Regions from separate parts of the Lysinibacillus sp. NPDC058147 genome, predicted to be linked through region 2. Evidence: riboswitches for the same ligand, from Rfam matches in the RefSeq annotation. Region 2 holds a riboswitch; each other region holds the start of a gene.
What was found. Region 2 has a riboswitch for cobalamin ahead of ACFVT8_RS07955 (hypothetical protein). Riboswitches for the same ligand answer to the same signal wherever they lie in the genome.
Positions count from the first base shown of each region.

Region 1 (8,305 bases), on a different contig from region 2:
CTCTCCATAAATTAGATAACCCTTTCCACGCTTAAAGACATCACCAGCATTACGCGCACCAACATAAGCAGCCGGTACAATTTGCGCTTTTGACAGCTGTGCTATTGTAATCGCACCTTGCTTTAAATCCGTCCCCTCAGCATTTCGCGTTCCAGATGGGAAAATCCCTACGATTTTACCCTCTTTCAATAACTGCGAAGGGATTTTAATAACACTCGGTCCTGGATTGTCACGGTCAACCGGAAAGGCATTTAAACGCTCTATAAGCCAACCAAGGCCTTTTATATCAAACAATTGCTTTTTAGCCATAAAGTGAATTTCTCGAGGAGTCATTGCAACTCCCAGATTTAAAATATCCACATAACCCGTATGTGTACATGCAATAATAAACCCACCTTCCTTCGGTAAGTTTTGCTCCTCATATACACGCGCCTTTGAGCCTGTTAATTTTAATATCACTTTGACAAGATTTGCTATAAATTTATACACCGTTTCATTCCTACCTTATTCAATAGTTATCCCCATTGTAATCGAAAAGACCCGTATACTGCAATTGCATGTCTAAAAGAAGTTACACCTTTCCCACTAATATATCAACATCAATTGTAATTTCATTTAACTTGATATTGGCTTCCTCTTTTTTATGCCAGCCCATCGGTGTCATTTCAAGCAGTGCTGGTACAAGCTCTGTAGCTAGCGGTACCGTATAAGTAATACGCTCCACACTAACATCGGCAAAGCTTTCTTTAAAGCGAGCAACGATTTGTTCATTCGAATAGGACTCTTTAGTAGAATCCGCATATAATTGTGCTCGAAGCTCTTGTAGGTACCCGCTTTGAGGGACAACCTTTACAACACAACCATCGTGAGTTAATAGACGTTTAAATTCTTCGTAATTGGCGGGTGATAAAATATTTAATATGGCATCGAAGCTTGATTTTGCAAATGGACTTTTCGCTAAATCACCAACACACCAAATTTGCTCTGGATAATGTCGGGATGCAGCAAGTATGCCTTCTTTTGCTATATCAATACCAATACCAATACAGTTACCTTTTTTATCTTCCATAATACGTGCTAAATGTGAACCCTCACCACATCCTGTATCCAGCACGGTTTCCGCATTTGCAATTAGCTCTCCGATTTTATCTTCTACTAAATCATAGATACCACTTTCAATAACCGATTTTCTAGATTCAAAGAGATCTTTACTGTACTTAGAAACAGCACCATGTGTCAGCATATTGACGTAGCCCTGCTTGGCAATATCAAAAGAATGATTTGAGGAACATACTAACCTACCTTGCTCAAAAACATCCATTGACTCCTGACAAATCGGACAAGCAAAAAGCTTCATATTTTTATCCATTAAGGCTGCCCCTGCAGCTCTTTTAGATAGTGCTCCCATTAATTTGCCTCCTTCTGTTCTGTAGGTGAAACCAGTGCAAAACGCTCCCACTTACGACTTCTCCATCTAAAGTATACAATAATGGCTCGCATCCATTCATCTGCGGAAATTGCTAGCCAAATACCTACTAAACCCCAATCTAAAACGAATACAAACAAGTAGCCGAGCGGTAGGCTCATACATACCATTGATAAGAAACCGATTTTCACCGGGAATCTTGCATCCCCAGAGGCACGCAATGAATTAATAACTACAATATTCATCGTACGCCCTGTCTCAAGCAGAATACTTAATGCTAGGACTGATGACCCGATGGCTATGACCTCTGGATTATCAGTAAAAACATGCATAAGTTGCTTACGGAATATCGTCACAGCAGCAACCATAGTTATCGTAAAAGCAAAAGCTGCTCGTACACTTGTCCAAAGCTGATGATAAGCTTGTTCTTTTTTACCAGCACCTACATTTCGTCCAATAATTATAGCTGTGCCCGTCCCTATTGCAATTGCAAATAAATACGTAAACATCGAAATATTCATAGCATATTGTCTTGCTGCTAGTGTCTCCGATCCTAAATATGTTGCATAATAAAGGAAGACAATTTGACAGAACTGATAAAGTACCTGCTCAAATGCTGATGGTAAGCCTATATTTAATATTTTTCGAATATATTCTTTTGAATACTCAAAATAATATTCTAGCTTCACTCTTACCTCCATAACTTGATAAAACAACCAGAAAAACACGAGAATTGCTATTCCACGACTTATAACGGAGGAAATAGCCGCCCCCTTTACACCTAACTCCGGTAATCCTAAGTTACCAAAAATTAAACCGTAGTTTAATACAACGTGTAGCACATTCATACCTAGTGATACATACATCGTTTGCTTTGTCCATCCATGTACACGAATAATCGCTGCTAATGCATTTATAATTGCCTGTAAAAAAATAAAACTTCCTATAATCACTAAATAGCTTTGAGCGTATTTAAGCACTTCCCCCCGCAAGTTCATCATGGTCATTAAATGACTTGAAAAGATGAAAAATAAGACACTCATCATTAGTCCAACGACCAAATTCATCGTTACTGCTAAAGCAGAAATTTTCGCAGCTTCAAAAATGCGCCTTGAACCTAAATATTGAGATACAACAATGGAAGCACCATTACCAACTACTTCAAGTATTAAAATCGCAATATGAATATATTGATTGGCTGCACCAACTCCTGATACAGCATTGTCTGATAAAGCACTGAGCATAAATGTATCAGCTAGTCCCATTAACATAAATAAAAATACTTCTAAGAATATCGGCCACGTTAAATGGAACAAACTTAACTTATCTGCCTCTTGTATATCACTTTCTTTTAATGTATCTGCCAATACTTTTCACTTCTCCTATACGCTTTATAAAGATTTTTACGGGCAGTACCTAAACACTTCGCTTTCAATAAAGATAAATTACTGCCCGTTAACGTGGGATAAAAATATATAGTATCTTATCATAGATTTTTAGGGTGTAAAGAGTTTTTATAATGAAACCTTAAATTATAAACCTAGTATAATACGAAAAAAATCCCTCTCACAATTTTATGTGAAAGGGTTTCTTATCATAGTAAGCAATGGTCCTGCAATTGCTTACGTTTTTTTGTTGTTAAGCCGAACTCATGCTCTAAAAAAGCGGTCTTAGAGCCGTATCGGATATCCATTGCATCAAATGCTGCTTGTAAATAGTCCTCACGAGCAGACATTAAGGCATAAAATTGCTGTATTTCTCGATCGCTATAATCTTGCTGAATGGTCTGAGCCATTCGTTCTACTAAGGGACGTAAATGTACATTTGTATCTAAATAGTCCTCCATGATCGTTTCCTCAGGTACGTCTAAAGCAAGTAAAATAAGTGCACTACCAATACCTGTTCGATCCTTCCCGACCGCACAATGATGGACAAGCCCTAGGTTTTCAGGATGTTGAATCGTTGCTATTAACTCCTTGAACGAGGCATTATTAAAAGGCATTTGTGCATAAAATTCTCGGAACATCTCTGGGCTTACAACCTTATAAAAATCTTTTCCACCAGTATTTGTAGGCATCTCAAAAGCATGATTTCCCTTTGCGGGTATTTGAATATTCTTGGCATACTGGAATACCGGATTAGGATTATTATGAGCCTCATGGTTGTCTCGATAATCAAAAATTGTTTTCACACCTAGTGTTTCAAAAAGCTCCTTATCCGCTTTCGTCATTTTACCAAGTGCTGCTGAACGGTAAATCAAACCATTCTTAACAGTACGCCCATCTCTCGACTTATAACCACCCATATCACGGAAATTATAGACTGCCTCAAACGGTATAATCCTCATATCAAACTGTTTCACTCACTGCACCTCTCTCTGTTAGCAAGCATTCATATCTCTATTTTATAGAACAATTCGATATAATACCAATTTTCGCACTAGGAAATGTTATACACTACTTAGAGCGGTGAGGGGATTTTGAGCACTTATTTATCGGAACGGAGCGGGTGGCCGTATTACCTGATCACTTTTCTATCCAAGCGGATCTGTTTTCAACCTTACCCGATCACTTTTTCATCAAAGCGGATCACTTTTCAACCCTACCCGATCACTTTCTCTTCAAAGCGGATCAGTTTTCTACAATACCCGATCACTTCTTCATCCAAGCTGATCACTTTTCAACCTTACCCGTTCACTTCTTCATCAAAGCGGATCACTTTTCAACCCTACCCGATCACTTTTTCATCAAAGCAGATCAGTTTTCAACCTTACCCGATCACTTTTTCATCAAAGCTGATCACTTTTCAACCTTACCCGATCACTTCTTCATCCAAGCGGATCACTTTTCAACCTTACCCGATCACTTCTTCATCAAAGCTGATCACTTTTCAACCCTACCCGATCACTTTCTCTTCAAAGCGGATCAGTTTTCTACTCTACCCGATCACTTCTTCATCAAAGCTGATCAGTTTTCAACCTTACCCGATCACTTCTTCACCGAAAAGAAACCGGTTTTTACCCAAGCATTCACTTTTACCCATTCAAAAAAGCTGCCCTTAATAAAGGACAGCTCCAAAATACTATTTAAATAACTCAGGGTATACTGCTTTTGCTATTAACTCAACAGCTTCGCCAATACGCGGACCCGGACGGTTTGAAATATCAGTATCTATAGAATAAACCGCTTTATTTTGAATGGCAGTGATTGAACTCCATCCATCACGAGAAAGAATTTCTGCCGTTGGGTTTTTCACATAGTTTACTGTTGTTAAAATGACATCTGGATTTTTCGCAATAATATCTTCCTCAGATACCTTTGCCCAACTTTTGAGGTCACCAAAAACGTTCTTAACATTTGCAGCATCTAAAATCTCTTGTTGGAATGTTCCAGAACCAGGTGTATATATGTCTGGCTTCGGACTTATTTCTAAATAGATATTTTTTGGTTCTTTCACATCTTTAACTTTTGCTTGGACTTCTGCAATTTTACCTTTAATATCATCATTTAACTTGTCGCCTTTATCTTTGATTCCCATAACCGTTGCGATTTGTTGGATATCCCCGTACACATCATCAAATGTTTTAGCCGATTGAATGGCAAACACTTTAATACCTGCATCTTCGAGACCTTTTAAGGCATTTAAATTTTCTTCATCGCCCCCAGTTGTATAGGCAATAACGACATCTGGCTTTAGGGCTAAAATACGCTCACTATTAAATGTTGTAGAAGTAGAGACGCGCTCAATTTTTTGCGCTTCTTCTGGATACGTATCATACTCAGTTGCACCAACGATTTTATCCCCCACACCTAGAGCAAATAAAATTTCTGTATTACTTGGTTGCAATGAAACAATAGTTTTAGGTGCGGTAGCAAACTCTACTTCTACACCACGGTCATCTTTAACTTTATAGCTAGTTTTCTCAACTTGTTGATCTTCCTTAGAAATAGTGCCTTTATTAGTATCCTCTTTAGTGCCACAGCCAACTAATACGAGTGCTAACATTAGCACAGAAAGCCATTGAAGCTTAAACATTTTCTTCATTTCATTGATTCTCCTTTTTCTTTTTCATCGGGTATGACTTACTAATAAACGGTATTTCAGCAATACCAGCCTGCTGATTTATAAAGACAGCCATTACAAAAAAGACATTGGCTAGTAATCCTAAATAATCAAAGAGAATAGTAGGTACTTCCCGTTCTTCAGATACTTTGTGCAAAACGCGATATGATTTTTTCGCCTCACTACGGCATAAATGTAATACGGTAGCAGCCTCTGTTCCTTGAGGTAATACAAAGTTCTGTATTTCCTCCCTTACATGACTTACATAAAAATCATAGCGATCACTGAGCCAAGTTAAATCGTCTTCGGTTACCGCCAATTTACCTCGGACTGAGCCATTTACATGGTAAGCCATTGGTAAAATAGCTAGCAAATCATCTGCTACTACCTCTACCGTTTCCTTTTTTACCGCCGCTAAAGCGACGCCAATATGTGTTGTAAGGCAATCCGTTCGAATTTCAAAATCTACCGTTGATGCCTTTTCACGCATAAATGGATAACAAGAATAACGTGCATCTTTTTTCAAATCTAAGTCCCCGCTTTCCTTCGTGAAAAATTCTTACTTTATTAATTTCGTCTTGATGTAATTGCCGTCCGGAGACTTTATCTTCATTTGAATGAAGATAAACATACTTTTTTGGATTTCATCAGGTGAAATATAAGTGCACATAAAAAAAACGTTGTTTCCACTCCTAAGGAAACAACGAAAATAACATAAAAATTGTCGCATAGATACGACATAGCCTATGTATTTGCCGCATATTCTCCTAGCTTCCGAAGAGTTATCTATACGTTCAAACAAAGGTCGGTCTCCTGGCTTGTACAGTTTATTCAATCACGTTGTGAGTCATAAAAACCTTCCCATCAAATAATTCGACAGTGGTATATCTTTATGATTCCTGTACTTACAGTTGCGGAAACAGCTTCGGTTTTTCACCGAATTCCCGATTATGCTATAGTTCAGCACCCTTATTCTGCAAGAATTATTCACTTGTAAAGCAGTTTAACATAGATTGATAGGAAAAAATAGCTGTGGAATTTGAATAAACAGATACGATGGATAACAATCAAGCATATATTAACTTTTGCACGCGGATATTTTCACTGCCCCATGGTACTGATAGTGGAGTCGTTTTACTTTACTTTTTCATACTTTATAAAGCTTAACGAAAGTTTTGCGCAAAAAATAGACATTTCATAACTTTTAACGGATGGCATTCTTATATTTCTTTTTGTATTTAACATCCCTCTCTTCCTCGATTAAACGTTGTGCAATCTCTAGTAATTTTGGGTCATTCGTTGCATCGAATAGCTTTTTAAAGGATACAATAATATCATAGCGTATTAATGTCGGATGTTTTTCGTCTAAGCATATTTGAAACCTTTTCGCCAAATAGGAAACGACTAAATCTCTTTGTACCTGCCCTGCTAAACCTATTCTCCAAATTGCTTGTAAAGTATGCCTCGCAGTCACTGTTTTTTCATCATACGTTACGGCCCAAATCTTTAAGAAGTCCTCTAATACTCTTTCTTCAGGATCACTTTTCGCTGCCAATGCGCATAAAAATTGTGCAGCACTTGCACGCACATGTTCGTTTTTGTATGTAAGAGCCTGAACAAGTTGTTCCCAAACTGAATATGTCCAATCAACTGGTTCCTGCATGATTTTCAATAATTCTTCGTATGATTTGTATTGTATATCAGGGTCACGCTCTGTTAAATTACTAAAAAGTTGCAAAATCTCTTTTTCCATGATTCATCCCTACCTTTATTGTTTCAGAACGTTAATAATGGTGTACTTATAAGTGTTGTCTTGATTTCTATTATTCGTTACTTTACTACTACGTAATTAAAGTCGCAAATGATTTTAATTTTAAAGCAAACCCTCGTATTGTATACTTCAAAATTATCAGAAATGGGTCACAACATGCAAGGGAACGTTTCTTTCAGTTATATAATAATACATTTTACACGTTAGCTTTATTATTAGATGTGTCATACTTGATGGCAATCATTATATGGATAAACTAGTAATATTCCTTCTCCTGGTCCTATTATCATTTTAGTAACTAGGGCTATAGTAGTAAATATATCTACTTATGTAAATTTATTCATCCTAGATGTTATTTTACTCATTATTCGTCGAGTAGTCGACCCTAAATTAATGGATTACCATATCGGTTGCGTGTTGGGTTACTCTCATGATTTTAAATATAGCATTGGACTAAGTAATAATCAGTTAGTTATAAGCTATACTCTAATACTCATCAAATAATAAAAAAGGCCATCTTTGTAATTTCTTTTACAAAGATGACCTTTTCGCTATTTAAATCGTCTATATAATATTAAGGCTTATTAAATACGACCGAAGCCTACTAAATATTGATTCCACCAATCAAGTGATTCAATTACAACACCTTTATTTTGAGCATCGATCATCGTGTTATTTCCTAAGTAAATACCTACATGCGCTATGCCTGAACCATAGCTGAAGAATACTAGGTCACCTACACGAGCTTCACTTGCTGAAATACGTTGTGTTGCTAAATATTGTTGTGATGCTGTACGTGGTAAAGATACACCTGCTTGTTTGTAAGACCATTGTACAAGACCTGAACAGTCAAATCCTGTTGATGGGTTACTGCCGCCCCAAACATAGCTACGGCCTAAGAATTGCTTTGCAGTTGAAATTGCATCACCTGAAGATGCAGTACCTGAACCAGAACCAACAACGACTTTTTGTGGTGCTTTTTCGTTGTTAGCTTTGCTATTGTTATTAGCTTTGCTACTATTGTTAGCGTTGCTGTTGCTATTATC
Region 1 is NZ_JBHVUJ010000006.1:107,334-115,638, forward strand. It holds gene ACFVT8_RS17695 (lysophospholipid acyltransferase family protein) at 1-489, opposite strand, end outside; gene ACFVT8_RS17700 (putative RNA methyltransferase) at 572-1,408, opposite strand; gene ACFVT8_RS17705 (MATE family efflux transporter) at 1,408-2,793, opposite strand; gene ACFVT8_RS17710 (tyrosine-protein phosphatase) at 3,021-3,788, opposite strand; gene ACFVT8_RS17715 (hypothetical protein) at 3,935-4,519, shown strand; gene ACFVT8_RS17720 (ABC transporter substrate-binding protein) at 4,508-5,470, opposite strand; gene ACFVT8_RS17725 (hypothetical protein) at 5,472-6,014, opposite strand; cobalamin riboswitch at 6,275-6,475, opposite strand; gene ACFVT8_RS17730 (hypothetical protein) at 6,693-7,241, opposite strand; gene ACFVT8_RS17735 (C40 family peptidase) at 7,844-8,305, opposite strand, start outside.
Region 1: linked by a shared signal. The riboswitch ahead of ACFVT8_RS17725 (hypothetical protein) and the one ahead of ACFVT8_RS07955 (hypothetical protein) in region 2 are both predicted to bind cobalamin.

Region 2 (8,305 bases):
GGTTTGAGTTATAAATTAGATGAAACAGACTTAATTAACAAGTTAATGACTTCTGGAAATATTCAAAAATTCATTAGCTACTTTATTTTACCGTGTGCAAAAAATGGGATAGAAATAAAGACAGCTATTCTAAGTTCTTCTGATGGTGTAATTGAAATTCCAGGATTAAACTACGTAATAAAAACACCAGAAAAAAATACTTTTCACTTTATTTCAACCCATGAAAATAAAATTACCTTTAGCAAAGGTACAGAAATTGTTGCAGAAATTCTAATCAATAAATCTAGTTCTTCTTTTTTAAAGAATTCAGAATTTTCTGTTGAAAAAAACAGTATAAATACAATAGACGGCATTTCGCTTACTTTTTCTGATCCTCTAATTAGTAAATGCTTAACAAATAATTTTAGAGTTTTAAATGTAAGAAAAAGTAATGAAGATAATTTGATAAGTAATATTGATTTTACTTTGAATGACCACTTGTATTATAAATCATGTCTAGAATTAATAGCAGAAATTTGGCCAGAGTATTATAAGGAGATAACTAGCCATATCAAATTAATAGCAATTATGGATACAGATGCTTTTGGTGGTTTTACTGCAAATCTACTCCCAGATGCTATTTTCCTGTCTCATCATCCTAATGATTTTTTGTGGGTTACCGAAAATATTGTACATGAATGTGCCCATTCCAGATTAGAACAACTCTTTGTAATTGATCCAGTTGTATTAAATGAACATACAGAGAAATTCAACTCCCCATGGCGTGAAGATCCTCGGCCAATGAAAGGAGTATTTCATGGTGTTTTTGCATTTACTCGAGTAGCTATGTGGTTAGAGAGACTATACAAGATGTATCCTGTAGCAAGTATTTCAGAAAGACTAGAACTAGTATTACAACAGTTAGAACAAGGTATGGCGGTAATTTCCCAATCAGGTAAATTAAGCCCGATTGGTGAACATATTTTTAACGAGGCACGAAGCATTGTTTATAAGAACAAAAAATTAGAAGAAACAACATAAGATGTGAATTAAAATGTTTTAAAATTATACGTCTAAAACTTGAGTCTTTTAGGTAGATAATGATTGTTACAAAGTAATATTTTTATAGGGGGTAATTAATGTCTAAAACAGCCCTTGAATCAAAATTAAGTAAAGACATCGTTGATTGTGATGAAAAAAAAGACAGTTATAAAGCCCTTTTTGCGATTAAAAATTATAGTTTGTTAATAGTTGGTCAGCTTGTTTCTGCAATAGGAGATGGTGTATACGCTTTAACCTTAATATGGACCATGAAAGTATTAACAGGCTCTGCTATACTAATGTCTTTCGTATTAGCAGCAGAGATTATACCTACTATAATTTTTGGTATATTCGCTGGAGTATTGGTTGATAGAGGAAATCAAAAAAAATACATGCTTATCGCAGATATTTTTCGTGGACTTGTAATATTATTGATAGCTTTACTATTAATCGGGAGTTATTTAAGTCCATGGATGTTAATTGTTGCAACAATTATAACTTCCTCATTTAATGCCTTTTTCTCTCCTGCCAAAACAGTTGCAATTAGAAAAATTGTTCCAGACCATTTGATGGCTCGTGCTCAGAGCCTTTCTGCAACAATTCAAACAATAGTTGGATTGTTAGCGCCAGCTATAGCTGGAGTTCTAATAGTTTATAGCCTTTCAACTGCCTTTATATTTAACGCAGCAACGTTTTTTATTTCTTTGATATGTATCGCTCTCATTAAGCAAAAATCCTTAACAGAAAAATCTGAAACAAAATTAAATATCAAGAACTTTTCTGTTGATTTAAAAACAGGACTAAAAACAATTATTTCTGTTCCTATATTAAGAGGCATGATAATTTACTTAGTATTAATTAATTTTATGTTAGCTCCAGTGTCAATACTATTCCCAATGTTTGTGAAAAACGCCTCTGAGTTAGCCATTGTACAGATAGCTTTCGCAATAGGCATACTAATCGGCTCTATTGCTATAAACTTCTTTAGTAAAACAAAAAAAATAATACCAATGATAGTGGGTTTAACTTTATTATTAGGTGCATTTGCTGCCCTTGCTTTTGTAGACAATATTGTGGTAGTAACACTATTAGTATCTATTGTAGGTCTAGGAAGTATTTCTGCAAGTATTGTCTTACAAACTTTATTTATGATTAAAGTACCTAGAGAAGTGCTTGGTAGATCGCAAAGTACGATGCGTGTATTACTCGAATCAAGTAAACCAATTTCTTTATTGTTAACCGGAACCCTTTTGGTGCATTTTTCAATCAGTAATCTATTTTTAGGAATAGCAATATTTGGAGGTATTGTTGTTTTGCTTATGGTTTTAGATCCTGCGATTCGTAAGGACAGCAATTAATAGTTCACAATTCTTTTTACGTGGCAGTAGTAAAGAATAGCTTTTTAAAATAGCCATAACGGTGCACCCATAAATCACCTTCATTAGACTATCTTTCTTATGAATTCTCGTAACGAAAGGTAGCCTATTTTTTTTGGAATTCAGTCTTCAACGCAGTTGCTTAAGAAATAGTGTTTCACCTACTTATATTATTTTTTAAGTTATAATGGAATAAATGTTTGTAATTTCCTAATCGCTAACGTACTCTTGAAGAGAACCTACATTTAGTACTTATTATTCATTTTCATGTTTTTGCTATCTGTATTAAATAAATTGATGGTTCCATTTCAACAGTATAATAACCTCCTAAATTCCAATTGAAAATCTCATAAAGAAGGGTAGTGGAACATGAATGGGCATAAATTTTAATAGTTTTCTTAAAGAAGAATTGTCAGTAATCGATATTCAGACAGCTATGGTACAAGGTGATATAACGTCAAAAGAATTAACTATGTATTATTTACACAGAATTGCTAAGTATGATCAAGGCGGACAGAAAATTAATTCTATTCTTGAAATTAATCCTGAGGCAATCTTTATTGCTGAAGCATTAGATGAGGAAAGACTAACAAAAGGGGCTAGAGGGCCTCTACACGGAATTCCAGTAGTTTTAAAAGACAATATCGAAACGAAAGATTTTATGCATACTAGTGCAGGCGTACTAGCACTGGAAAATTATTTAGCTAAGCAAGATGCATTTCTAGTAAAAAAGCTCCGTGAAGCAGGGGCAGTTATTTTAGGGAAAACAAATATGACTGAATTAGCAAACGGTATGTCGAGTACGATGTGGGCAGGCTATAGTTCTCGAGGTGGACAAACACTTAATCCTTATGGTGATCCAGAACTTTTTGTGGGAGGATCTAGCTCAGGATCAGCAGTAGCAGTTGCATCGAACTTTTCTGTTTTATCAATTGGGACTGAAACAGACGCCTCAATTTTAAGTCCTGCAATTCAAAATTCAGTAGTCGGCTTAAAACCGACTATTGGGCTCATTAGTCGACAAGGCATTATTCCGTTTACATACTCTCAAGACACAGCAGGGCCAATGGCTAGAACAGTAACAGATGCAGCTATTTTATTGGGAGTATTAACAGGAGTAGATCAAGACGACGTCGCTACATATAAAAGTGAAAGAAGGTTGTATAAGGATTACACCCCTTTTTTAGATGCAACAGGATTAAATGGCGCTAGAATTGGTGTTTATAATAATGCCTCAAAAGCTTATTATGACTCAGGGGAATATGATGAAGCACTTTTTCATAATGCAATTCAGATTTTAAAAGAGCAAGGAGCCGTTACTATTGAAGGCATTGAAATCCCTTCTTTTCATCGAGACTGGAAATGGGGAGTGATGCAATACGAATTAAAGCATAGTTTAAATAATTTCCTAGTCAATCTGCCTTCCCACATGCCTATGCATTCTATCTCTGAGTTAATTCAATTCAATAAACGATCAAAAGGAAAGTCGTTAAAATATGGGCAAGATAAATTAGAATCGAGAGAGAATTTACCAAACACGTTAAGAGATTCTGACTATTTAATTGCAAAACTAGAGGATTTGTATTTTTCTCAAGAACAAGGAATCGACTATACATTAAAAAAATATGACTTAGATGCGATTATCTTTCCATCCTATATAGGTTCGACAATTAGTGCGAAAGCTGGATATCCGTCTATTGCCGTCCCAGCAGGGTATATGGAAAATGGGAGGCCGTTTGGCATAACTTTCGCAGGAACTGCATTTAGTGAAGATGTACTTATAAAACTTGCATTTTCATTTGAACAAGCAACTAAATTACGAAAAGCTCCGAAGTTGTATTAAGATTCTCTGGGAAGTGGTAAGGAGAAATGTAGTGACGATCATTAGAAAGAATACCTGCCTATGGGTATTCACCGTAAATTTCCTTTTGGCAACAAGCTCTACCAAATCGCCACTTTACCGCCCGAACAACGCGAGTAAACGCACACAATCCCGTCAACAGTAGAGACTAAATCAGTTAATGAAAAACGGTATTTGTTGCAACATTGACCAAAATAAAACTAGAGGCGGCTACAAACGTCTCTAGTCATTTTTTAATATTAATTTTCGTGATTTAACATCATAAATTTCATAACCGATTTCAAAGATATGGTCTTTTGTAACTGTCACCTTACAATAGTAAGGAATTGACTTACCATAAGCATCAAGTGAAGGGATTTCCGAAAAGTAATATTGTTCATTGGTATCAATCATGTTAAAGGTTGCTTCTGCAGAGCGCCCGGATGAAGAAACTTCAATCGTACAATTCCCACTAATAACATCATAATCTTTTTGAATAAAATATTTTAGACTTGGTAGAGTAACTACTAACAAAAAAATACCAAATAAAAATCCAAAAACAGTCTTAACTACATTTAAAAACGGATATTCTTTCTCGACATACATAAAAATAAAAACTATAACTGACATGATAACAAATAAAAATCCTAAAACGAGTATAAAGTAATACAATTGTTCACTTCCTATGTATATCTATTAAATATTTGCTTGTAGCTAGATTAAAATCTGACACTATAATATTTTATCGTTATATTCTTAACAAGGTAAACAGGATTATTATTCCATTAAATATTATTAAAGAGGTCCGAAAACGGGATATTGTTCGTGTACAGATAGTAGGGGAGTTTAGCCCCTTCATTTCGCCTTTATAAAAATCTTTAGTTTTGAATTTTTAGGTGGAATTGGAGGTCATATGGAATCCAATGAAGCGAAGTAATTATAGTGTGGCATAAAGAAAACATTTTAACGCAATGTTAGGGCAACATATAATTTAACGGAAGAACAAGTGAGCTCAATCGTAATAGCTATGAGAAAAAGAGTTGTGATTTTTACGACTAAGGTTGGCGGTGATTTACGTTACAATGTTCGTGAAGTAAGTGTGATAAAGCTCGTCCGTGCTCGTCCGTAATCGAATGTAACAGAATTATTTACTAGAAGATGCGTGTGATTTAGCAGTATTTACGCATTATAGGAAAGAAGATAACATGAAGAAAAAGAATAAGTAACTGGAATATATTGTGTTATTTGACTTTGGAAATACACTCCTATACAATTGGTTTTAATTAATCCAAAAGGAATGTAGAGTATACTAGATTCCTTTGACAACTGAATAGCGTGAAGTAATAGGTGTAAATTGCGTGCAATTTACTTAAAAGGGAAGTCGGTGCAAATCCGACACTGTCCCGCAACTGTAAATGTGAGTGACTTTTCATAGACCACTGTTTAACGATGGGAAGGCGAAAAGTAGCGATGACCATAAGTCAGGATACCTGCCTATTATGAGTACACACCATAACCCTACGAGGAATAGGAGGTGGCATGTTGACAAAACAGAATGCTCTGTTCGTCACTGTACGTCAAACGCCCAGAATAAATGAAGGTATTGGCTATCAGGCTAATTTCCCCATATTCGGGCATTGTTTGACATTATATGATGAACGAAAAAGATAAATTGAAGGATTTCCTCGCTTAAATAGGAAATCCTTTTTTTACTGATGACTTCCGTTTTGAAAATATGTACGAAAAGAGGATGCAGTATGACGAATATTCATGTATATACAGCACAAAAATCGCAGAATTTAGATTTAGATATGAAAATTTGTAAGCAGCCACGCACTGAAGTTACTAAGAAAGCTACAACAAGAATGGTTATAGAATCACTTGTTGATCAATTAATAGCTAGCAATCTTATTAGTAATGAACGATTATTTGAGCAAATTTTATATAACAAAGATATTATTTGGATTCAAAATGAAAATATTAATGGACATCTTTTTGCAAAGGCCGATATTACAGATCAACTTAAAACAAAAACAAATGGTTTTATGATGTATATGCCGACAAATCCGATTGTGTATGAGGTGAATGGTGAGCACTATCATTTAATTACACGCATTGATTCAACTCGTGCAAAACCAAATTTAGAGCGACTTTCTCAGGCTCCTAAGCCAATATTAAGTGCTGCTCGGGTCAATGATTTATTGTGCTCGATCGTAATGCGTTTTTATGAAATATATTTAGTGGATTTATCTCAGGTAGCTCATAAAGACAAACGACTGATTAATTTTGTAGAGCGAGAGTATCATCAATTTATAGAAGGTGTGAAGGAACTTAATGATTATCATTTAAACTGGCATCCACGAGGTAACGGTCATGAACTATTGCTTGAATTAATTGATAATTTGCAACTTTTGAGAAGCCGGCCGGGCAAGATTTTAATTGATTTCTCAAATTCTCATAATTACAGTGTAGTGGAGCCTTCATATCCCATTTTTAAACAAGCACAGAAAACAGTACAAGTTTTATAAAAATATTCGAGCGGGATGAAGATGAATACCCTCGAATTGGGGTGGAATACCCGCGGAAGCAGGTCGAATACCCGTGGAAGCAAGGCGAATACCGCGAAAGGAAATAGAATACCCACGAAACATAAAAAACAGGACAATGATATAAATTCATGTCCTGTTTTTATAATTTCAGTCAATACAATGCATAGCTGCTTCTGCCTCTTGCCATGGAACGGAGTAGCCCTTGCCTTTTGCACAAAAAATACTAGAAGAAGTATATTCGGGATCGGCGTTCTTATCGTAGCCAATTTGCGCAATGATGTCTTCTGTATTGTGACACACATCATAACCATCGAATTGTAGAGAAAGTACGCCCTTACCATTGGTGTAGGCGGCAAAAGTTGTACTGTAGCTCATAAATGTTGCGACGGGGGCTCGACCGGTTAAGATCGCATCATGTTCAGTTAAGATTGGCGCGTCAAATGTGCCAGCAGCTTGTTGAATATCGGTCATCATGCGGCCGATAAAATCACTAGGGGCTTTTAGTTTAAAGCGGTAATACGGTTCTAGTAATACATTTTCTGTTTGCTCTAGCCCTTGCCGTAATGCTCGGAATGTTGCCTCACGGAAGTCGCCACCATCAGTATGTTTAATATGTGCGCGTCCCGTTAAAAGAGTGAAGCGAATATCTGTCACGGGGAATCCGGTTAACAGCCCATGATGATCGCGCTCGAATAAATGTTTTTCAATGAGTCGTTGATGCCCGACCGATAAATCATCCGCGTGACATGCATTGACAAATGTATTGCCAGTACCGCGTGTATTAGGCTCCATAAATAAATGTACTTCTGCATAATGCTTTAATGGCTCAAAATGACCATAGCCCGTCACCATTGTTGCGATTGTTTCCATATACAAAATCTGTGGTTCGCTAAATGAAATGTCTAGCGAGAAGCGTTTGTTTAGCACGTCGATCAGAACTTCGAGTTGGATGACACCCATAATATGTACATGAATTTCTTGAAATTTTTCATGCCACAGCACACGTAAAGATGGTTCTTCTGCTTCAAGTGTGCGGAAAATTTTTAATACTTCCTTTATATGTTGATCGCCTTCATATTGTACTTTTGCCTGTAAAGTCGGTACTAATTCATAGGGCTTCGGGTTACTTGAATAACCAATGATATCTCCGATGTTTCCCTCGCTAATCCCTTTAACTGCGAAAATCTCTCCAGCTTCTACTTCTTGAGCGGTATCATAACGGCTACCATTGTATAGGCGAATTTCAGTCACTTTTTCTGTTGCATCTCCAAAGAAAAATTCATCTCTCACATGCAATGTGCCCTGCAATGCCTTTAAAAAAGTTAAGCGTTGATGTCCATCATGACGAATTTTAAACACCTCACCTTGGAACGGGGCATCATTAAGAAAATTTGTTTCTGTAAGTAGGGGAAGCTGAGCTAGAAATTCTTTTATCCCAATATCTTTCAAGGCAGAGCCAGAAAAACATAGAAAGGCCTTTTCCTGTTTAACCATTGTTTGTAAATGAGTAAGGGAGCTAG
Region 2 is NZ_JBHVUJ010000002.1:521,237-529,541, reverse strand. It holds gene ACFVT8_RS07980 (aKG-HExxH-type peptide beta-hydroxylase) at 1-1,020, shown strand, start outside; gene ACFVT8_RS07975 (MFS transporter) at 1,119-2,378, shown strand; gene ACFVT8_RS07970 (amidase family protein) at 2,770-4,239, shown strand; gene ACFVT8_RS07965 (hypothetical protein) at 4,480-4,908, opposite strand; gene ACFVT8_RS07960 (hypothetical protein) at 5,243-5,365, shown strand; cobalamin riboswitch at 5,565-5,748, shown strand; gene ACFVT8_RS07955 (hypothetical protein) at 5,994-6,764, shown strand; gene ACFVT8_RS07950 (GTP-binding protein) at 6,933-8,305, opposite strand, start outside.

Region 3 (8,305 bases), 130 kb from region 2:
GAAACAAACGTGTCTCTCGGTAAGCGCTTAAAACGTTGGGCACAGGATGCGAAAAAACATCCAAGTCCTAATAGTGGTTATTTAGAAGCAGCTACAGCTGTCCAATTAGGGGTACAGCTTGGTGGAAAAAATACATATCAGGGTGTCGTTTCTTATCGAGCGGTAATGGGCGAGAAATTAGTTCCATTAACAAAAGAACATATTGCAACGTCAGTGATTCATATGCGCATTGCGACCTTGCTCTTTACGCTTGTTATGTTAGCAGTGGAGGTGTTAATTTTTGCAATTACCTAATCACGGAGCAAATCCGCAAAATGTTTATCATCAGCTTGGACTTAATATGCCCGAAAAGGTGTATGATTTTAGTGAAAATGTTAATTCAGCGGGGCCACCCCCATTTGTGGAGGCGCGTTGGCGGACGTTTTATCCGCTTATTCAACGTTATCCAGATCCGGACGGTGAGCCGTTTTTATCAAAGGTGGCAGCTTTTCATGATGTTCAGAAAGATTCTGTATTACTAGGTAACGGTGCATCCGAGCTTTTTAGTGTTCTAGTTAGACGTTACGCAAATAAGCGTGTTATTATCGTGCATCCAACTTTTTCAGAATATGAACGAACATTACGAGCAGCAGGCGCTGAAATTGTGCCTGTCGTTGTAGAGGATTTTGTCCATTACACATTGCCGATGGAGCATCTGAAGCATGAAATGGCGAACGCAGATGCATTATATATTTGTACACCGAACAATCCGACGGGAGTGCTTCCGAAGAAAGAGGAGCTTCTCCAATTAATTTCTCACGGTGCAAACGTCCATTGTGAGCTTGTAATTGACGAGGCATTTATTGACTGGGTAGATGAAGCCTATTCTTTAATCCAGTATGTGACAGATAATCCTCATGTGATAGTCGTTCGTTCGATGACAAAAATGTATGCAATCCCTGGATTACGTCTAGGCTATTTAGTAGCGAGCCCAAAAGTTGTTGTAGAGCTAAAGTTTATCCTACCGCATTGGAATTTGAATGCCTTTGCCCTCGTTATAGGGACAGGTTGTTTAGATGAACATGTATATTGTAAGCAAGCTATTGCCTATGCTAAAAATCAACGGGAATCGCTACAGAACTATTTACAAGAAAATGGTTGTCAGGTGACAAATAGTGTAACGAATTATGTATGTTTTGCATTACCGAAAAATCAGCAACCAGATACATTTTTTACATACTGTTTATCAAAGGGCGTCGTGCTACGCCATACAAAAAACTTTATGGGCTTAAATGGTGAATGGTTCCGTATAGGAATTAAAGATATTACGGCTATGACGTATTTACAGAATTGTTTGCAAACGTGGTTTAACGCAAATTAGGGGTGACAAAGGTGACGACTTTTTATTTAATAAGACATGGTGAAACGATGTGGAATAAAGAGCAGCGGCTACAGGGATGGTTGGATTCGCCACTATCCGAGAAGGGTATTGCACATGCAGAAAAACTTCGAGATCATTTGAAAAATTTCTCTTTTACTGCGGCGTATAGCAGTTCAAGTGGCCGTGCTAAGGAAACGTTGAACATTCTTCTTGCTGATCGACAGCTTCCAATCTATTATGAGGATAATTTACGGGAAATTTTTTTAGGAGATTGGCAAGGAAAAACAGTCGAGAACATTATGACTACGCATCGCCTTGATTATGAACTATATACCGATTATCCCGGACAATTCGTTGCAACCCATACGGAAAGCTTTGGTACGGTAACAGAACGAGCAATGTTTACATTAAAGAAAATTGCAGAAAAATATCCCGAAAACAATGTTTTAATTGTGTCTCATGCTGTAACGATTAAATGCATCGTTAACGCCATTTTAGGGCGAAGCATCAATCAGCTGTGGGCAGAACCATTTATTAATGGTACAAGTGTCACGATTATTGAACAAGTCGGACCGCAATGGCTAGTGAAAGAGATCGGAAACACTCAACATTTACAATAGGAGGCGTAACTATGCCACTGATTTTCATTACAGGGGGAGTACGCAGTGGTAAATCCCACTTTGCTGAAAAAGCGGCTGTTACTCACTATCAAACAGAGTTTAACCAAGCACAACGACTTATTTATATTGCTTCTGGAGTAGCGTTGGACAATGAGATGGAGAAGCGAATAATGCGCCATCAGGCAGACAGACGTGCGCAAAACATTGAGTGGCTGACGATAGAAGCACCCTATGACATGGCAGATACATTGCATAAACTGTCCGATGGAGATGTCGTGTTATGGGATTGTGTTACAACATGGCTGACGAATGCTTTTTACGAAGGTTTTGACACGGGAACGCCCTGCGTGGATCAACCCGGTTGTTTAGAGCAAAAGCTTGATAGTTTAAAAGAGGAGGTAGGGACGTTACTTGAGAAAAGGGTGACGTTTTTTATCGTCTCGAATGAATTATTCGATGAGCCTCCATATTCTAGCGAGGAAGTAGAATTATACCGACAAACGCTTGGGAGATTACATCAATGGTTCGTTTCTATAGCAAATGAGGCGTATGAAATAAATTATGGTGTCTTAAAGAAATGGAAATAATAAATGACGAAGAAGGAAGGCAAGTCGATGAAAAATTTCTGGCATAGCATACAACTTGCGTTTCAATTTTTTACAGTATTGCCGGTACATAAAGAAATTCCTTTAACGAAGGCAACTATAACAGGGATGTTCGCCTTTTTGCCATGGGTAGGGGCGCTCATGGGCACCGCAGTGGCAACGGTGATTTATAGTTTAACAGAATGGACGGCAAGCAGTGAGATCTTGCTTTCTTTTGTGATTGTTGGACTATTTGCCTTTTTTACTGGTGGTTTACATTTAGACGGTTTTATTGATATGGGGGATGCTTATTTTTCGTATCGGGACCGTGAGAAGCGGCTTGAAATTTTAGATGATCCACGTGTTGGCGCATTTGGAGTGCTATCCGTGTTATTTTTAGTGCTTGGAAAATTGGTCATACTGCATGAGCTATTCGTCCAGCATAAGTTAGCGCTGTGGATGCTTGTGTTTATTCCGTTATTAACACGAGTGGGCATGAGCTTTTATTTTATGTCGCTCAAGTGCTCGAAAGAAAAGGGGCTAGCCTACTTTTTTAAAACACATATTAAGCCGGGATTACTTATTTGCTTTATGCTTATCACATTAGTTGTGGCGTATAGTAGCTTGTTGTTTGTCATAGGTTTCTCAATTGTTCCACTTGTGTTGATGGCTGTATTAGCGATTGCCTTTTTAGTCTTTCGGCAATTTACAGTGCGCAACTTTGGTGGCGTTTCTGGGGATTTACTCGGTGCATCAATTGAAGGAATGGAGGTTGTATTGTGGGTGACGTTGTTATTGTGCACTTAATGAGACATGCACCAACAAAGGAAAATTTGGAGAAGCGATATATCGGCTGGACAGATTCTTCATTAGCTGATGCATCTATATTGACTATTGTAGATCCAAATGTCACGAAGGTGTATGGTAGTGATTTGCTGCGCTGTAGGGAAACAGCTGCCCATTATTTCCCGAATGCAACATATGTGTCTGATAGGAGATTTCGAGAGTCGAACTTCGGGGAATTTGAAGGGCAAACATATGAGGAATTAAAAACGGATAGTCGCTATTGTGCGTGGTTAGATGACCCCGTTCTGTCACCACCTCCAAAGGGGGAAGGCTTTGATGCTTTTTGTGCGCGAGTCATTGGAGGATTCACTGCATTACCAAATGGTGAAGATGTTTATCATCTCGTTGTCCATGGGGGAGTTATTCGGGCACTTCTTGTAAAATTTGCACCGACTGAGCAAACTTTTTGGTCGTATCAAACACCGCATGATAAAATGTTTTCTTTAACGTTTACAAGAAAGGCTTGGGAGGAGGGAGCGAGATGCATGTCTTTATCGGAGGCGCCTATAGTGGAAAAACCGACTATGTCATGAACTTGCTTGCAGGTCAAAAAGTTGAGCTAGTTGATGGCAATATACCTGATGACAGCCCAGCCTGTGATGTGTTAGTTATTAAAAATATAGAAAAGTGGCTCGTGACACAAAATCTTGAGGAGGATGAACCCCTTGTCAAAACCATTTTGACAAGACTAAAGACTCTTGAAGAAAATTGTGCCGTCTATATAATAGTGACCGATATGGGACGTGGAGTTGTGCCAATGGAAAAACAGGCTCGACTGTTGCGTGATACATGTGGACGTTTGTACCAGGCATTATTTGCTGAAGCCGAACAAATCGTACGCATTTGGTACGGTATTGGGGAACAAATCAAATGATATAGATTTGAAAAATTTAGAAGGCTTTTCATTAAAAATCTTTGGGTTGATTTTTTTAAAACCTATGCTATGTATATTAGTTGATTGGAGTGGAGACTGGGTGACTCCTTGGGATTAGCAATAGAGGAATGAAGGCTAAAACCATCACGTCCTGTGATAACGCCTTCGTGACCAACATCGGTGCTGTTGCTGTCGCTACGTTGCACTACGCTTTCGCGCAAAAAACATCTGTTGGCCCGAGACCCTGGAGCGAGCATAGCGAGTGAAGCGGCTCATCAGACGCCCCCAGGAAGCTTTGCTCTGCGCGAAAGCGAAACGTCAGCGATAAAAGCACCCTGCCGGAACGGAAATCAACCACTCGTTATAATGAATAGCCAAATATTAAAGGAAAGAGGAAATGGAATGGATCGACAAAGATTAATGAAATTGACGCTCACTGCCATGGTAGCGGCAATTTGTGCAGTGGGTGCAGTCATTAAAATCCCAACATTTATTTCAACTGCAGCGCTTGACTCTGCACCTGCATTGTTGAGCGTTGTCTTTTTATCTCCAGTATTAGCTGGGGTTGCGGGAGTCATTGGGCATTTTATTTCAGCCTTAACTACTGGCTTCCCTTATGGACCACTACATATTATTATCGCAGTAGAAATGTTTATTGTTGTATGGGTTTTTGGGGTCATGCATAAAAAAGGAATGCATTTCTGGAAATGGCCTGTGGCACTTATATTAAATGGCGTAGTGGCACCTTTACCATTTTACTTTATCATAAGTCCGGCATTTTACTGGGCTTCACTGACTAGTCTTCCATTGGCAACACTTGTAAATCTAGTGATCGTTGCCGTTGTGATGCCAATTCTCTCTAAGGTGTTTGTGCGTAAGGAAGGTCGAGTGCAATGAGAAATGCAATAAAAATAGGTGAGCTGTTTGCTACAACAGATAATGCCGCAGCAATTGGTGAAAAACCACAAGATGTTGTGTCTGCCCCAGACAAACTTACGGCATACTTCACGGCACGTGTTACTTTTTTAGAGCAACTTGCTGCAAATGCTTTACCAAGCCATATTTTACTCGCTAATTTTTCAGGGGATACTGCATGGTCTCGTTATGTTGCAGGCATTCAGCAGGTTTTTGACGAGGCGGGTCTTAATTGTCCGCAAATAGACGGTAGTACAGAGTCCAATATGCCGACTCTACAATCAGGTTTGTCTATAACGATGCTAGGTGAGCAGCAAAAACGCATAGCAACTAAGTATGAACAGCTTAGTTGGTACACCTATGGATTACCGCTTGTAGGCAATGAAATCCTTGCTCAGCCTGAAGATGTCGCACAGCTCCAACCTATTTTTCAGGCGTGGAAAGAGGGAATCGTGCAGCAAGTATGGCCAGTCGGATCAAAAGGTCTACAAGCCGAATTTACTCGACTTTTTGGCGAACAACAAGTCAAAAGTTCATTAGATGTTGAAAAATCGGCTGGTCCATGTGCAGTAGTTTTACTAGGAATACAGCCAGAAAAAGAGCAATTAGCACAAAAAAAATTTCCTAGAAATTTTGAAAAACTACGTAAAACTGCATTGTAATTGGGCTTGCATCGAGAAAATGTAGCACTTTATAACTTGTAAGGGGCAAAACGCCTATTGCAACAATAAACACAATATGTTAGATTTGTTTAGGAGTTAAAACACAATATATAGTATTTTGGACAAGCGGTACCAATATGGTTTAAAAGGGAATTCGGAAAAAGAGTCATCTTAGGCCGAAGCTGTCCCCGCAACTGTAAATGCTGACAAATGATAAATAGGCCACTGTGAAGAACGGGAAGGCCATCATTTGGACGAAGCATGAGCCAGGAGACCTGCCGAGTTGTTCAAGACAGCAACACATTCTTCGGGGATTGAGAAGTGGAGGCGAAAGATTTGTTCACTTCTTTGTGTCCATGTCCTTCATTTCCATTTCCGATTTTACAGCGATCACGTAACCGATAAATGTTGCGCGATCGCTTTTTGTGTTGTCTGGAGAAGGAAAGGGAGAGAATGTTACATGACAATTCAAATTGAACAGCAAATGACTAAGCTCAAAAAAAGTTACACGGAGGATGAACTCGAAAGTTTTGTAAGGTTATCGGATCGATGGCTACGAAAAAACGATAATGCCACATTTGAAGCTTGGGCAGATGCGATGATTTTACAAACGCTTAGCCTAATTGATGAAGAGGAGCCATACTGGACATTTGTCGCAGCTCAAATTTATTTAGAAAAATTATATGACCAATTTGCGATGCGTCGTGGTGTCTCAGTGAAAGATGTTTATAAGGTTTTCCCAGAACATTTAGCACACTATACAGAAGCCGGTTTGTATCATGAAAGTTTAACAACAAAATATAGTGAGCAGGAGCTTCAGGAACTCGCTTCTTATTTAGAATCAAGTCGAGATGAGTTGTTTACGTACATTGGTTTAAAAACATTAATGGACCGTTATGTAGTCCGTGATTATACAAAAACACCAGTGGAGTTACCACAGGAACGATGGATGGTCATTGCGATGACTTTGATGCAAGATGAAACTGAAAATCGTTTAGAAAAAGTGCGTGAATCTTACTGGGCAATGAGTAATTTATATATGACTGTTGCTACACCAACATTATCGAATGCAGGTAAAACACATGGACAGCTATCAAGCTGCTTTATCGATACAGTAGATGATAGTTTACAAAGTATTTATGACACTAATACAGATGTCGCAACATTATCGAAGTACGGCGGTGGTATTGGTGTTTATATGGGCAAAATTCGTAGCCGGGGCTCATCAATTAAAGGCTTTAAAGGTGCATCAAGTGGTGTTTTACCATGGATTAAACAACTTAATAATACAGCGGTTTCAGTCGATCAGCTAGGTCAAAGACAAGGAGCTATTGCGGTCTATCTAGATGTTTGGCATAAAGACGTCTTCACATTTTTAGATTTACGCTTAAACAATGGGGATGAACGTCTGCGTGCCCATGATATTTTCACAGGGCTATGCTTACCGGATATCTTTATGGAAACTGTTGAGGCACGTGGGGAGTGGCATTTATTTGACCCACATGAAGTGCGTGAAATCATGGGCTATTCACTAGAGGATTACTACGATGAGAAAAAGGGTGACGGTTCTTTCCGTACTAAATATGAGGAATGTATCGCAAATCCGTTGTTAAGTCGTGAAGTCGTTCCAGCCATTGATATTATGAAGCGTATTATGCGCTCACAGCTAGAAACAGGCGTACCGTTTATGTTCTATCGAGATGAAGTGAATCGCATGAATCCGAATAAGCATGAAGGAATGATTTACAGCTCGAACCTGTGCACAGAAATTTTCCAAAATATGTCTGCTACTGAATTCGAATCTATTACCCTTGAAGATGACGTTATCGTAACACGTCGCAAGCCTGGAGATTTCGTTGTATGTAACTTATCATCTATCAATTTAGGACGAGCAGTTCCGGCTGGTGTTTTAGAACGATTGATCCCAGTTCAAGTACGTATGCTAGATAACGTTATAGCGCTAAATACAATTCCAGTAAAACAAGCAGAGCGTACGAACTTACGCTACCGCGGTATTGGGCTTGGCACATTTGGATGGCACCATTTATTAGCTTTGAAAGAAATTCAATGGGAGTCTGAGGAAGCTGTAGAATTTGCGGACAAGCTATATGAGGAAATTGCGTATTTAACGATTCGTGCTTCTAACGATTTAGCATGTGAAAAAGGAGCCTATCCATTATTTGAAGGCTCAGATTGGCATACTGGTGCGTATTTTGAAAAACGTGGCTATGACAGTCATAAGTGGAATGCATTACGCGCCGCGGTTGCAGAAAAAGGTATGCGTAACGGCTATGTAATGGCAGTTGCACCGAACTCATCAACATCTATTTTAGCGGGCAGTACGGCTACGATTGATCCGATCTTCCAAAAGAGTTATTCAGAAGAGAAGAAGGATTACAAAATTCCAGTAACAGTACCAGATTTATCACCAGTGACGACTTGGT
Region 3 is NZ_JBHVUJ010000002.1:646,580-654,884, reverse strand. It holds gene cbiB (adenosylcobinamide-phosphate synthase CbiB) at 1-294, shown strand, start outside; gene ACFVT8_RS08685 (pyridoxal phosphate-dependent aminotransferase) at 281-1,360, shown strand; gene ACFVT8_RS08680 (histidine phosphatase family protein) at 1,372-1,980, shown strand; gene ACFVT8_RS08675 (bifunctional adenosylcobinamide kinase/adenosylcobinamide-phosphate guanylyltransferase) at 1,992-2,567, shown strand; gene cobS (adenosylcobinamide-GDP ribazoletransferase) at 2,595-3,371, shown strand; gene ACFVT8_RS08665 (histidine phosphatase family protein) at 3,344-3,943, shown strand; gene ACFVT8_RS08660 (bifunctional adenosylcobinamide kinase/adenosylcobinamide-phosphate guanylyltransferase) at 3,892-4,284, shown strand; gene ACFVT8_RS08655 (ECF transporter S component) at 4,687-5,181, shown strand; gene ACFVT8_RS08650 (hypothetical protein) at 5,178-5,861, shown strand; cobalamin riboswitch at 5,972-6,159, shown strand; gene ACFVT8_RS08645 (ribonucleoside-diphosphate reductase subunit alpha) at 6,322-8,305, shown strand, end outside.
Region 3: linked by a shared signal. The riboswitch ahead of ACFVT8_RS08645 (ribonucleoside-diphosphate reductase subunit alpha) and the one ahead of ACFVT8_RS07955 (hypothetical protein) in region 2 are both predicted to bind cobalamin.

Region 4 (8,305 bases), on a different contig from region 2:
CAAACATACCATCTATTCTTTGCAGATGATAAAGGTAGCGCTGGTACTGATATGACATTTTTCGATTTCCCAAACATTCCAAAAGGTGTGCATGGAACAAATGAAATTTCAAAAACTTCATTCCGCGTGCCAACAGATGTGGCATTGGACTATTGGGTAAAACGTTTCGATAAATTAAATGTAAAACATACAGGTATTAAAGAGCAGTTCGGCAAAAAAACTTTATCTTTCGTCGATTTTGACGATCAGCAATATCAACTTATTTCTGATGAAAACAATACAGGTGTGGCATCAGGCACTCCGTGGCAAGATGGACCGATTCCTCTTGAACATGCAATTACAGGCTTAGGTCCGGTTTTTGTCAGAGTTGCTGATTTTAAATATTTCAAAGAGATGCTAGAAAAAGTGATGCTCTTTACTGAAATTGCGGAAGAAGGGGATTTCCACCTATTTGAGGTTGGCGAAGGTGGAAACGGTGCACAAATCGTTGTAGAACTTAACACAGTGTTACCAGTAGCTCGTCAAGGCTTTGGTACAGTACATCATGCTGCATTCCGCGTAGAGGATCGAGCTGTACTAAATGAATGGACTGAACGATTTGAAAGCTTTGGCTTCCATACTTCTGGTTATGTAAATCGTCATTTCTTCGAATCACTTTATGCACGAGTAGCACCACAAATTTTATTTGAGCTAGCTACTGATGGCCCAGGATTTATGGGAGATGAGCCTTATGAAACTTTAGGTGAAAAATTATCGTTACCACCATTTTTAGAGCCAAAGCGTGCACAAATTGAAAAGCTTGTTCGTCCTATTGACACTGTAAGAAGTACGATTACGTTCGATAAAGAATATGAGTAATACTTTTTATTCCATTCAGCAGAGATACAAAAGCCTCTGCTCGAATGGAAGTTACATACTCTTAACAGAAAAATGATTGGAGGTCAATTAGATGGAATTTTCAAAACTAATAGATAAGCGACGTTCTGCGAATAATTTTATTGAGGGCATCAAGATGAGCGAAGAAGATATACGTCCCATTTTAGAGGATGTTAAGCTTGCTCCATCAGCCTTTAACTTACAACATGCCAATTACATCGTAGTATTAGATGAAGAAAAAAAAGAACAAGTAAGAGAAGCGGCATACGGACAGTATAAAGTGCACTCTGCCTCAGCAGTTATACTTGTTTTAGGAGATAAAGAAGCCTATAAAAACACTGCTAACCTTAATCAAGGGATGGTAGACTTAGGCATTATTAATGCTTGTGAGTTAGAAAATCTTGTCGATGAAAATACTAAATTTTATGAAGAACGTGGCGAGGAATTTAAGAAAGAGGAAGCTGTTCGTAACGCTTCACTTTCAGCTATGTTATTTATGTTGGCAGCCAAAAATCGTGGATGGGATACATGTCCAATGATCGGTTTTGATCAACAACAAATGAGAGCACTTTTTAACGTGCCAGAAACACATGAAATTGCACTAATGCTTACTATAGGTAAAGAAAAAGAAACTAGTCGCCGCTTACGTGGTTACCGTAAACCAGTTGAGGAATTTGCAACCTACTATTAGGGCGGTATAAAATAAAACTGTTTACAAATAATAAAATTAATGCACATTTAGGAGGAAATATTGTGAAAGTAGTAGCGATCGTAGGTAGTATCCGTAAAGAATCTTACAATATGCAATTAGCGAAATTTATTCAAAAGCGTTATACAGAGAAAATTGATCTTGAAATATTAAGCTTAAATGATTTACCAATGTATAATCAAGATATCGAAAATGAAGCACCACAACCTGTACTTGATTTTAAAGCAAAAGTAAAAGCGGCAGATGCAGTTCTTTGGTTGACACCAGAATATAATGGTACAGTACCAGGTGTTATGGTAAACGCCATCGATTGGTTATCTCGCGTGGATAAAGTAATGATTGGCAAACCATCATTCATGATGGGGGCATCAATGGGTAACTTAGGTACTGTTAAAGCACAATTACATTTACGAGATATTTTATTCTCACCTGGAGTAAACTCACCATTACTTAGTGGTAATGACGTTTATATTGGAGCAGTACACACTAAATTTGATACAGAAGGCAATTTAACAGATGAAGGTACTATCAAATTCTTAGATGTAGTTATTGATAACTTCTTAAACTGGATGAAAAAATACGTTTAAAAATAAAAAACTGGGATCATCACACCAAAACGTGTGGTTGATTTCCGTTCCGACTGGGCGCTTTGTAGCTGTCGCTTTGCTTTCGCTACAGAAAACATTTGTAGCTGTCGCTTTGCTTTCGCTACAGAAAACATTTGTAGCTGTCGCTTTGCTTTTGCTACAGAAAACATTTGTTGCTGACGCTACGCTTTCGCACAGAGCAAAGCTTCCTGGGGGCGTTCGATGAGCCGCTTCGCTGCAGGGTCTCGGGCCAACACGATGTTGGTCACGAAGGCGTTATCACAGGACGTGATGGTTTTAGCTTTCGTTCCTCTATTGCTAATCCCCGAGAAGTCGCCCAGTCTCCACTACAATCAACTATTTGCATAGCAAAAGTTATCAACAAATTTTGGTGATGAATCAAAAACTGTCCAATTAAGTATGCTATATACTTTTGGACAGTTTTTGTATCTCTTTATTTAATTGGAATTATTTTTAACACTTTTTGAAGGCGGTATGCAAAAATACCTGCAAATACAGCTAAAATAATATCTTTTGGTAAAGGGGGCATCATCCAAAGCCATGCTACCTTATAAGTGAAAGCATCAGTAGCACTAGCCCATAGCTTATAGGCAAAGTACATCCAATTTGTTCCTAGTAAATAATTAATAGCTGTAGCAACTAATGCTGCAACTACATAGCTTTTCTTCGTCCCACTGCGTTCTACAATAAGCCCCGCGACAAATGCAGCTACTATAAAAGAGACAATAAAACCAAATGTAGGACTTATTATTTGTCCAAAGCCTCCGTTGAATCGAGCAAATACAGGTGCACCTGCTAAACCGATACACATATAAACAGTACAAGCGAGTGCCCCTTTTCTACTACCAAGAATAAGCCCTGCTAAAATAGCAAAAAATGTTTGCAATGTGATAGGTACTCCACCAACCATCATGAAAGGTACAATGGACGTAATATTAGCTCCGATCATCATCAATGTTGAAAATAGTCCAATATAGGCAATATCGACTGTTCTTAATTTGTGATGAGTATGTTCTGCAATTGTTGTCATTATTTCACCCCTAAAAAGTAATGTTGATAATAGTAGTGTAAAAAAATAATGATTTTGTGTCAACTTGATAATTATATATAGTTAACACAAAGTGATTTTCCCTACTTAACTTGATAAATCATTGTTAGTTATAGACTAACTATTAAAATATATGATAGAATCGTCATAATTTTAAATATTCGATGCTAATGGTGTGACATCTTGTACAATGTGTCACTTAAAAGGGAAGTCGGTGCAAATCCGACGCTGTCCCGCAACTGTAAAGAGGAGTTCTATGATGATTTAGCCACTGTTCTAGGATGGGAAGGCAATCATAGTAACATTGATTCGAAGCCAGGAGACCTGCCAATTAGTAATTCCTGTAATGCCCACGTGGATGAAAGCAATTACGGACAATAGTAGAAGGAAATCTTTCTGATGTTGTTTTATCAAGGGTATTTCTATGCGTGTTTGCATAGAATACCCTTTTTTGTTTCATTTATCTTCATTCAATGCTTCTTTTTGTCCCGAAAGTAAACGACAGCAGCAACAACAATTACGCCAAGGAAAAATTGATCTTTAATAATAGGAGTTAATAAACATATGAATAAAAAATTTATGCTACTCTCAATGACTCTTTTTCTAGTACTTATCATTTCAATGACAATTGCGATAATGGTTGGATCGGTTTCTGTTACCCCATTTTATGTATGGAAAGTGATCCTTTCTAAAATCCCAATAATACAAAATTCAATAGAAGAAGATTGGAGTCGCTCACAGGAAATTATCATTTGGCAAATACGAGCTCCGCGAGTATTACTCGCTGCTATTGTAGGAGCAGGTTTAGCAATTGCTGGAGCAGCCATTCAAGCACTTGTTCGTAATTCAATTGCAGAACCATATATTTTGGGGATTTCTTCTGGAGCGACGGTTGGTGCTACATCCGTCATCATTTTAGGTGCTTTTTCATTTTTAGGAGCTTATGCACTTTCTGTATCTGCATTTTTAGGTTCTCTTACGGCAATGGGGTTAGTTTTCTTCTTATCACGCGTTGGAGGTAGAATTTCTGTCTTTCGACTTTTACTTTCAGGGATGGCAGTGTCTTTTATTTTATCTGCTATTTCAAACTTTATTTTAATGATGTCAAAACAAGAGGGCGGAATGAAGGCGGTCATGTTTTGGATGCTAGGAAGCTTAGCTGGTGCTAAATGGGGTAATCTTTTAATCCCAACTATTATTTTTATTGTAGTATTTGCCTTGTTATGGCTCCACTATCGAAGCTTAAATTTATTACTGCTGGGGGAAGAAGCAGCAGTCACATTAGGAGTTAACTTACAACAATTTCGTATACAGCTTATTTTAGTAGTTTCATTATTAACGGGTGTGATTGTTGCTGTAAGTGGCTCAATCGGATTTGTCGGCTTAATCATTCCACATATTGTAAGGCTAATTGTAGGTTCAAACCATAAATATGTCATACCGATTAGTGCATTATTAGGGGGGATTTTCTTAGTTTGGGCAGATGCAATTGCTCGAATTTTAATTGCTCCTGAGGAAATGCCAATTGGAATTATCACGGCTTTTTGCGGTGGTCCATTTTTTATTTGGTTGCTACGTAGTAACAATTATTCATTCGGTGAAGGAGATTAAAGCATATGACATTAGAAGCGAAACAAGTATCATTCTCCATTTCTGATGCACGTATATTACATGAAGTAAGTATTCAAATAAAAGACAAGCAATTTGTTGGGCTAATTGGTCCTAATGGTAGTGGGAAGTCAACGCTATTAAAGAATATGTATCGTTTATTAAAGCCAGAAAGTGGAACAGTATTACTAAATGAACAGGATATTTTAAAGCAATCGAGTAAAAGCATTGCTCGAAATTTAGCAGTTGTGAGTCAAGAAACACCAGTTTTATTCGATTTTACAGTGCATGATTTAGTGAGTATGGGGAGAACACCTCATAAAAAACTATTGGAGCTTGATCAAGAACGAGATTTTCAAATTGTAAAAAATGCACTGAAACAAACAGGCATCGCTCATTTAGAGAAACGTAGCTTTAGCTCTCTTTCGGGTGGAGAAAAAAAGCGTGTGATGGTTGCTCGTGCTCTCGCCCAGCAAGCGCAGGTGCTTATTTTAGATGAGCCAACGAATCATCTAGATATTCAGCATCAATTACAGCTTATGGATTTAATCCAAACCTTACATTTAACAGTTGTTGCTGCAATACATGATTTAAACATTGCAGCTATGTATTGCGATCAAATTTATGTTTTACAGCAAGGTCGAATTGTTTGTTTTGGAACGCCAGAAGAAGTACTTACACCGGCATTATTACAAGATGTATTTGGTGTTTATGCCGATATACAAACACATCCACTTACAGGTAAACCGTATTTAATGTATATCCCAGAGCAATTCACGGAGCAAGCTTTAGAAACTACATGATTGATACATATTGAAATAAGTTTTTAAATAAATGCATCTAGAGGATTGTTTATCACTATAAATTATAGTGATATGCCAGAAGATGCACGCTAAGCGAAGTGGTTGATTGGAGTGGTCACTGGGCGACCCCCTGGGGATCAGCGATAGAGGAACGAAGGCTAAAAGCATCACATTCTGTGATAACGCCTTCGTGACCGTCGCTACGTTGCACTACGCTTTAGCTCAAAAAACATCTGTTGGCCCGAGACCCTGCAGCGTAGCGACAGCTACAAAGCGCCCAGTCGGAACGGAAATCACCCCCTCGTTATGCCGAAGAGCTGTACTTTATTTAATAGACACCTATAGTTATAAAATAAAGTTTCAACGAAAAAATTAATTTCAAAAGGTATATCCACAATATAAAGAAATAAAATCAAACCGAATCAAGATATTGCTTTTAAGCCTGCAACACCAATGATAATGGCGATGATACTAATAATTCGAGTCAGGTTTTTAGATTCACCGAAGAATATAATATTCACGAGAACAGCACCAACTGTACCAATACCAATCCAAACTACATAGGCGATGCTTAACTGTAAATAGTTAAAGGATGCATATAAAAGTACAAAGGACATTCCGAAGCCGCCTACATATATTAATAAATTGCGTAAAGTTTTGTTCTGACTATAAAAGCGTAAACCTATAACACCGATAATTTCTGAAATTGCAGCTAATAAAACAAGTAACCAACCCATTATGCATTAACTCCTTTCTTTTCATCATGATCTCTTGAAGGGTTATCTGCTAAATTAAGACCAATAACACCAAGTACTAAAATAAACATGAAAATGCCTTTAATAGCATTAAACTCTCCGTCAAAAATAAAAATGTCCATTAATGTAGTACCAATTGTACCGACCCCAGCAAAAGTCGCATAAACTGTGCCTGTTGGTAGATTTTCACAAGCCTTCGATAAGAAATGAAAATCCAACGCAATTAAGGACACAATAATAATCCAATGCCACCAAGAAGAGGCAACATTAAAGCCAAATATCCAAAACAATTCAAACAAACTAGTTAATCCAACATAAATCCAATCTTTTTGCATAGTTAATTTCCTTTCTATTATGACTGACATTCAGTCATTTTTAGCGTAAAAGAGAACGTCACTTAGGTGTGACGTAAACCGAGTGCGTGATGTAAAAAGTCGATCAGCTCAAGCTTTTGAAGTCTAATTGATTCTTCCTCACTGTCGTCATACAAATAAATTTGTTCAGCGGCAGATTCTACTAGACCGATAATAAGTTTTGAAGAACGTGTAGTATTTAGAGAAGTGCGTATCGTTCCTTGTTGTTGAGCTTCAAATAAGAAATTATTCATCCATTCGTAATAGGGAGCATATATATTTTCCCATTCTTTCATATGCTCAGTTTGTGTAATACCGGCATAGATAAGTGCAAATACATCTCGATATTCCTCTGTTAGGGAAAAAATTATATCTACTACTTTTTCAAGTTGCTTTGCAAAAGATTCCTGTTTTGAAATACCATCGTTAATAGCAGTAATAATTTTTTCCACCATAACTTTCGCAATGGCTGGCATAACGGAAAGTCTTGATGGGAAGTAAAGGTAAAATGTCCCTTGCGCAATACCTGCAGCTTTTACGATATCAGAAACCTTTGTCTTTTCAATTCCTTTTTCACGGAAAACTTCAATTGCAGCTTGAATAATTTTCTCTTCCTTTGACATGAAATCCCTCGCTTTTAGCCTGCTTATTTAATATGTTACAAAATAGCAGAAACAAAGTCAAAGGAAATGACTGACAGTCAGTCATTGTTTTTGTGTATATATGTTCTTATTTAGGGAACTTTATTCGTGAAAGGATTTGATGAAAATGGAAGAGATAAAGATTGCACAATTAGATCAACAACAGCTTGAAAAACTTAATGAGCTAGAAAAGAACATGGGAGTGACATTAGTGGCATATGATTCTTCAACAGTGCCATCACAGGGCTCGGGTGCTTTCGAGTCAAACAATAGTACTAATAGCAATCATCCATCATAATTAAGAATAAAATGCCTTGCAGCAATGTGAGGCTTTTTATTTTATCTAAAAAAATAATAGGGGGTTACAATGATGCAGGATTTCTATGCAGATTTACATATTCATATTGGACGTACTTCAAGTGGACGTGCTGTGAAAATTACCGGCAGTAAAACGTTAACGTTAGCAAGAATTTTAGAGACTGCCAGTACAAGAAAGGGACTTGATATTATCGGGATTATTGATTGCCATTCACCAGAAGTGCTGGATGACATGGCAGAGATGATAAAGCAGGGCGAACTGAAGGAGCTAGAACAAGGTGGGCTTCGTTTTCAAGAAACAACACTTATTCCAGGTACTGAAATTGAGATTTATGATCATCATTGCCGTGGACCAATTCATGTACTGGCCTATTTTCCAACACTTTTGCTTATGAAGGCATTTTCAAATTGGATGTCTAATCATATGAAAAATATTCATTTAAGCTCTCAGCGAATTTATTGTGATGGTCGAACATTGCAGCAAAAGGTTCATGAATTAGGTGGACTTTTTATCCCTGCTCATGTTTTTACACCATTTAAAAGTTTGTTCGGTAAAGGTGTACATCGTAGTTTAACAGAAGTATTT
Region 4 is NZ_JBHVUJ010000013.1:26,714-35,018, forward strand. It holds gene ACFVT8_RS22825 (ring-cleaving dioxygenase) at 1-858, shown strand, start outside; gene ACFVT8_RS22830 (nitroreductase family protein) at 950-1,567, shown strand; gene ACFVT8_RS22835 (NADPH-dependent FMN reductase) at 1,630-2,172, shown strand; gene ACFVT8_RS22840 (hypothetical protein) at 2,169-2,342, opposite strand; gene ACFVT8_RS22845 (biotin transporter BioY) at 2,627-3,223, opposite strand; cobalamin riboswitch at 3,396-3,588, shown strand; gene ACFVT8_RS22850 (FecCD family ABC transporter permease) at 3,806-4,852, shown strand; gene ACFVT8_RS22855 (heme ABC transporter ATP-binding protein) at 4,858-5,652, shown strand; gene ACFVT8_RS22860 (DMT family transporter) at 6,075-6,389, opposite strand; gene ACFVT8_RS22865 (DMT family transporter) at 6,389-6,742, opposite strand; gene ACFVT8_RS22870 (TetR/AcrR family transcriptional regulator) at 6,805-7,383, opposite strand; gene ACFVT8_RS22875 (hypothetical protein) at 7,529-7,699, shown strand; gene ACFVT8_RS22880 (endonuclease Q family protein) at 7,772-8,305, shown strand, end outside.
Region 4: linked by a shared signal. The riboswitch ahead of ACFVT8_RS22850 (FecCD family ABC transporter permease) and the one ahead of ACFVT8_RS07955 (hypothetical protein) in region 2 are both predicted to bind cobalamin.